DNA from 2 places in the Lactobacillus sp. B4005 genome. Region 2 is predicted to be linked to the other one. Evidence: predicted binding sites of a transcription regulator. Region 2 holds the regulator's gene; the other holds the start of a gene.
What was found. The regulator HrcA, encoded in region 2, represses chaperone genes, less so after heat shock. The targets are predictions, from matches to a motif close to TTAGCACTCNNNNNNNNNGAGTGCTAA.
Positions count from the first base shown of each region.

Region 1: a site for HrcA is predicted at 1,767-1,793, ahead of groES (co-chaperone GroES). Genes of this name have one in related genera too.

Region 1 covers NZ_JAFNOZ010000002.1:17,057-20,487, reverse strand. The annotation lists gene J3U73_RS04465 (ABC-F family ATP-binding cassette domain-containing protein) at 1-701, opposite strand, end outside; gene J3U73_RS04460 (redox-sensing transcriptional repressor Rex) at 1,015-1,656, shown strand; gene groES (co-chaperone GroES) at 1,838-2,122, shown strand; gene groL (chaperonin GroEL) at 2,139-3,431, shown strand, end outside.
Region 2 covers NZ_JAFNOZ010000001.1:636,378-639,808, forward strand. The annotation lists gene dnaK (molecular chaperone DnaK) at 1-755, opposite strand, end outside; gene grpE (nucleotide exchange factor GrpE) at 774-1,367, opposite strand; gene hrcA (heat-inducible transcriptional repressor HrcA) at 1,380-2,429, opposite strand; gene ribF (riboflavin biosynthesis protein RibF) at 2,568-3,431, opposite strand, start outside.

The DNA of each region.
Region 1 (3,431 bases), on a different contig from region 2:
TTGCCAAATTGTAATTCAAAAATTTGGTTAGCAAGATGATCTAAAAAGTACTGGTCGTGAGAGACAACTAAAATTGCTCCGGAATATGTTTTAAGAAAACCTTCTAGCCAGTCAAGTGTGTCCAGATCTAAATAGTTGGTCGGCTCATCGAGTAAAAGTAGCGGTGGCTTGCGTAAAAGCAGTTTGACAAAGGCAAGCCGGGTTTTTTCACCACCAGAAAGATCACCAATAATTTTAGTCCAAGTATTTTCAGGGAAGTTAAAACCATTCAAAATACTTTTAATATCCGCCTGATAGGTATATCCACCTTGTTGTTCAAAATCAAATTGCAACTGGTCATATTGTTTTAAAAGTTGCTTATCTTCCGGATGTTCGGCAATTGCTTGTTGCAAGCCGCGGATTTTTTGTCCTTTTGCAATTAATGGCGCAAAAACGGTCAGCATTTCATCCCAAATGCTCTTACTTTCATCTAAGCCATTTTCTTGCGCGATATAACCCACATCGATCCCTTTATTAATGGTAAATTCGCCGTGGGTAGCTTCTTCTTCACCCGTCATAATTTTAAGGAGTGTGGTTTTACCAACTCCGTTTGGTCCTACAAGGCCAATTCTTGCATTTGAATCAATCGAGAAATTAACGTGATTGAATAGCGTATTGGCACCAAATTGTTTTTCTAAATCGTGTCCTTGTGCAATTATCATATTTTTCACCTAAAGTCTATTTTAGCATATGTGGCAAGACTGCTGGCAACTGCATGAGAAATAAGCCTTTTTTAAGTAAAATTATTTTTTCATCATTAGTAAATTGATTACGAGTATTTGCTCAGTTATTTACAAATAATTTTTTAATTACCATGTAAAGCGGGTTAATTAACAGTAAAATCGTGTTTTGTGATTGTGTTAGATTGTGAAAAAACATTTGCAAATATCAGTAAGTTATAGGTAAAATAATATTAATTGATGAGTGAATTCACAAAAAAGCTCACTAGTGATATTAAGTTGGAGGCTTTTTAAAATGGAAAAAATAAAAATACCTACAGCGACAGCGAAGAGACTGCCGCTTTACTATCGTTACCTAATTATCCTGAATGAAGCTGGTAAAGAAAAAGTTTCATCTACTGAATTATCAGAAGCAGTTCAGGTTGATAGTGCATCAATCCGTCGTGATTTTTCATATTTTGGTGCTTTGGGTAAGCGTGGGTATGGCTATGATGTCAAAAGTCTCCTATCCTTTTTTAAAAAGATTTTAAATCAAGATACTTTAACTAATGTTGCATTAGTTGGTGTAGGTAATTTGGGACACGCCTTGCTCAACTATAACTTCAAACGAAGCAATAACATCCGAATTTCCTGTGCTTTTGATATTAATCCTAAAATTACGGGCAAAATTTTGAGTGGCGTTCCTGTTTATGAAATGAGTGAATTGCAAAAGCAGCTGAGTGACCAACAGATCACCATCGCTATTTTGACAGTGCCGTCAGATTCTGCACAAAAAACAGCGGATGACATGGTCGAAGCTGGCATTAAGGGCATTATGAACTTTACGCCAATTCGGTTATCAGCTCCAACCGGGGTTAGAATTCAAAATGTTGACTTGGCGACTGAATTACAAACCCTCATTTATTTCCTTGATTCGGATAAAGATAAGAATAGATAAATTTATAAAGCCGCCGCTGCAATGGCTAAAGAAAATTAGCACTTTAAGTAAAAAAGTGCTAATTTTTTCTTGCTTTTTTCATTAAAAGGGGGTATTATCATATTTGTAAGTTAGCACTTGGTTAATAAGAGTGCTAACAAATAACAAAAATGATTTTAAATTAAAATTAGGAGGGACAAACGTGTTACAACCAATTGGTGATCGCGTGATCGTAAAAGTTAAAGAAGAAGAAGAAAAGACTGTAGGCGGAATCGTCCTTGCTTCAAATGCTAAAGAAAAGCCAACAGAAGGTGAAGTTGTTGCTGTCGGTGAAGGCAGTTATGCAGAAAACGGCAACAAGATCCCAATGTCAGTTGAAAAGGGCGACGTTGTTCTATATGACAAGTATTCTGGCACTAACGTTGAATACGAAGGTGAAAAATTCTTAGTCCTTCATGAAAAAGATATTTTGGCAGTGGTTAAGTAATTAAGGAGCGAAAATTATGGCAAAAGATATTAAATTCTCAGAAAAAGCAAGACGTTCCCTATTAAAGGGTGTTGATAAGTTAGCTGATACTGTTAAGGCAACAATCGGTCCTAAAGGTAGAAACGTTGTCTTAGAGCAATCTTATGGCAATCCTGAAATTACTAACGATGGTGTTACCATTGCTAAGTCAATTGAATTAAAAGATCACTACGAAAACATGGGTGCTAAGCTAGTTGCCGAAGCTGCACAAAAGACTAACGACATTGCCGGTGACGGTACCACTACTGCAGTTGTGTTAACTCAAGCAATCATCCGTGAAGGAATGAAGAATGTAACTGCTGGTGCTAACCCCGTAGGTGTTCGTCGCGGAATTGAAAAAGCTACCAAGGCTGTTGTTGATGAATTACATAAAGTAAGTCACACTGTTTCTTCAAAAGATCAAATTGCGCAAGTTGCTTCAGTTTCATCTGCTTCAAAAGAAGTTGGTGACTTAATCGCTGATGCAATGGAAAAAGTTGGTAACGATGGTGTTATCACAATTGAAGACTCACGTGGTATTGAAACTGAATTATCAGTAGTTGAAGGTATGCAATTCGATCGTGGTTACTTATCACAATACATGGTAACTGACAACGACAAGATGGAAGCAGATTTGGACAACCCATATGTTTTAATTACTGACAAGAAGATTTCTAACATTCAAGACATCTTGCCATTATTGCAAGAGATTGTTCAACAAGGTAAATCATTATTGATTATCGCTGATGACGTTTCTGGTGAAGCACTTCCTACTTTAGTATTGAACAAGATTCGTGGTACTTTCAACGTTGTTGCTGTTAAGGCTCCAGGCTTTGGTGACCGTCGTAAAGAACAATTACAAGATATTGCCGCTCTTACTGGTGGTACAGTTATTACCGAAGATCTTGGTCTTGAATTAAAGGACACAACGATTGATCAATTAGGTAAAGCACGCCGCATCACTGTTACTAAGGACTCAACAACTATTGTTGATGGTGCTGGTTCAGATGAAGCAATTAAAGAACGTGAAGACTCAATCAGAAGTCAAATCGAAGAAACAACTTCAGACTTTGACAAGAAGAAGTTGCAAGAACGTCTTGCTAAATTAACTGGTGGTGTAGCTGTTATTCATGTTGGTGCTGCTACTGAAACTGAGTTAAAAGAACGTCGCTACCGGATTGAAGATGCTTTGAACTCAACTCGTGCCGCTGTTGACGAAGGCTACGTAGCTGGTGGTGGTACTGCATTAGTTGACGTTATCAAGAATGTTGAAGACCTTAAAGGCGACAAT
Region 2 (3,431 bases):
ATATGAGTTGATGATACACCTGATAAATCTTTCTTAGCTTTTTCAGCAGCATCCTTTAACCGTTGTAAAGCCATCTTGTCTTTAGAAAGGTCAACGCCATTTTCATCTTTAAAGTTCTTGATAAGCCAGTCAATAATCTTATTATCAAAGTCATCCCCACCAAGGTGAGTATCACCGTTAGTCGAAAGAACTTGGAAGACGCCATCACCTAATTGCAATACAGAAACATCAAACGTACCACCACCAAGGTCGTAAACTAACACTTTCTCGTCTTCGGCATCTTTATCAAGACCGTAAGCAAGTGATGATGCAGTAGGCTCATTGATGATCCGTTTAACTTCTAAACCGGCAATCTTACCGGCATCCTTAGTAGCTTGACGTTGTGCATCGTTGAAGTATGCGGGTACGGTGATAACTGCTTCCGTAACTTTTTCACCTAAATAATCTTCAGAAAATTTCTTGATATATTGTAAAATCATGGCAGAAATTTCTTGTGGAGTATAAGACTTATCGCCAATTTTTACCTTGTAATCGGTCTCACCCATATGACGCTTAATTGATGAGATTGTGTTAGGGTTAGTGATTGCTTGTCTCTTAGCAACTTCACCTACTTGAATTTCACCATCTTTAAATGCGACAACGGAGGGAGTGGTACGGTTACCTTCTGGGTTAGTAATAATCTTTGGTTCTTTACCCTCTAAAACTGCTACTGCTGAGTTAGTGGTTCCGAGGTCAATACCGATAACTTTTGACATTAATAATCTTCCTTTCAATTATTGTGCAACAACAACCATTGCTGGTCTTAGTGTACGATCTTTATATGAATATCCTTTTTGTAAAACTTGAACAACGTGATCTTTTTGTTCATCATTTTCAGCTTCTATGGTTTGTACTGCTTGATGTAAATTAGGATCAAATTTAGCTCCCTCAGCTTCAATTTCACTGATACCATGATCCTTCATCGCCTTAATCAAAGCATCCAAGGTCATTTGGACACCCTTTTTAAGTTGTTTAGAAGCTTCATCATCTACTTTAGTATTCAAGGCACGTTCAAGGTTATCCATTGCTGGTAGAACATCCTTTGCTAAAGATTGTGATTCATACTTGATTAATTGTGCACGCTCATTATTGTAGCGATTTTGCATATTTTGCATTTCCGCTTGACTACGAAGGAATTTATCCTCCAAGTCTTTCTTTTCTTCTTGAGCTTTGGCTAAATTTTCCGCAAGCTTTTTTTCTGCAGAATTTTGATCTTTGTGCTCGTCAGCCTTAGTATTTACTTTGTTTTTCTCATCTTTTTTAGCCTTTTTTGTTTGACTTTGTTTTTTAGCCAAATCTTTTTCGCTAACATATTTTTCCTTACTCACGGCTAACCTCCTTTATTTAAACCTGCCATAATATTCAAGCAGTTTCTTAGCCAATTCATTTCTAAAATATTCCAAAAGGCCAATAACTTGTGAATATGGCATATTATTTGGACCAAGTAAAGCAATTATGCCCTTGCCATGGGAGCCAACGCTATACTCTGCCGTAAGCAGACTATAATCTCTTAACAAATCATTTGACAATTCAGAACCCAAACTTACACGTACCGGATATTTACCACGTTCTGAATTAATCTTGTCATCAACAAAATTAGAAATCAAATCATTGTGATCAATCAATTCATATAGTGAACGCAAGTTAGAAACATCATCATACGAACTATTATTCAATAAGTTGATTTGACCATCAACATACATCTGCTCACTAGCAGCATCGTTAATAACATCTTCAACTAAATCAATTAGTTCGCTTACATGATTGCTCGTTAGCTTTTTACCTAAAGTCTGATTAAGCAAGGTAGGAGTTATCTCGCTTAAATCTTTTCCTACGAGTTTATCGTTAATCATCCGCACAGCTTTTTCTACTTCATCACCATGTACATTATAAGGTAAGCTGTAAACTTGGCTATGGACGTTACCATCACTGGTTACCAAGATTGCCATAATTTGGCGATTGAATAACGGTACGATTCGAAAGCCAGTAATAGTTAAATCACTATTTTCTGGTCCCTCCGCAAAAGCAGTATAATTAGTCAAGTCAGAAAGAATTTTGGCAGCTTCCTGCACAATCTCGTTGACTTGGTGAAAAGGCTGATCTAATTGACTAACAATTTTCTGGTAAACAGACGAAGGGATTTGAAGAGGTTCAAGCAAATTATCTAAGTAATACCGATAACCTTCAGTAGACGGTACGCGTCCACTGGAAAGGTGTGTTTTCTCAAGTAATCCCTTCTCTTCCAAAGCAGCCATTTCATTACGAATAGTTGCACTCGAAACTTTAATTGGCAACTGATTCATGACCGTCTTAGATCCAACCGGTTCATGCGTTTGCGTAAAATCATTAATAATTGTCTTTAAAATTAATTCTTGACGTTCGGTCAACATAAAAATCGCCCTCACTTTTAGCACTCATACTTATCAGGTGCTAACAATTATTATGATACTAGTTTTTAGCAGAATGTCAAGTCGAGTGCTAAACTTTTTCTGACAAAATGCAGTTTTCTAATTAACCGGAAGAATTTATTAGTTTCTCTGCGCAAAATAAGCCTTTATTTGAGCTTCATCTTGTTTCATCTGCATTTTTAACTCGTTCAAGTTAGCAAACTTAATCTCACCACGTGTATACTTGTACCATTTTATAACCATGTCCTCGTCATAAGCTTCTTCATTAAACCCAAATAAATTAGATTCAATAAAAATCTTCTTATTATCATTAATAGTTACATTATAGCCAACACTGGTCATTGAGTCATACCATTGACCCTTAATTTTAGTTCGGGTTGCATACACGCCAACCTTTGGCACCACTTTGTTAGTATCCCATACTAGATTAGCTGTAGGAAAGCCCAATTTATGTCCATTACGCAGACCATGACCTACTGTCCCAGACATAACATATGGCGCACCCAAAAGTTTTTGTGCTAAGTCCATCTGACCAGCAGTAATTGCCTTTTTAATTTCCGTCGAGCCAATCTTTTGCCCATCATAAGATTGTTTCGGAACATCAATTATTTCAAATCTGCCTCTAGCAAATTTAGGAAAATTTTTCATATTAGCAATATCTTTGGGACCATAAGTATAATCAAAGCCAGCCACTACCGTGTCAGCACCCAGTTTGACGACAATGTTATCAACAAATTCTTGTGCTGTTAACTGGCAAAATTGCTCATTAAAATGCATGACCAATAAATAGTCAACACCAAGTTTTTGCATTTTATAGGCTTTTTCACCTAAATTATCTATATAGGTAACTTGTGAATTTTGGTAAACCTCTTTAGGATGACGGTCAAAGGTCATTACAACCAAGGGCAAGTGCTTGTTGTCTGCCTTTTTTTTGGCAATTTTAATTAACTGTTGGTGTCCGAGATGGACACCATCAAAAAAACC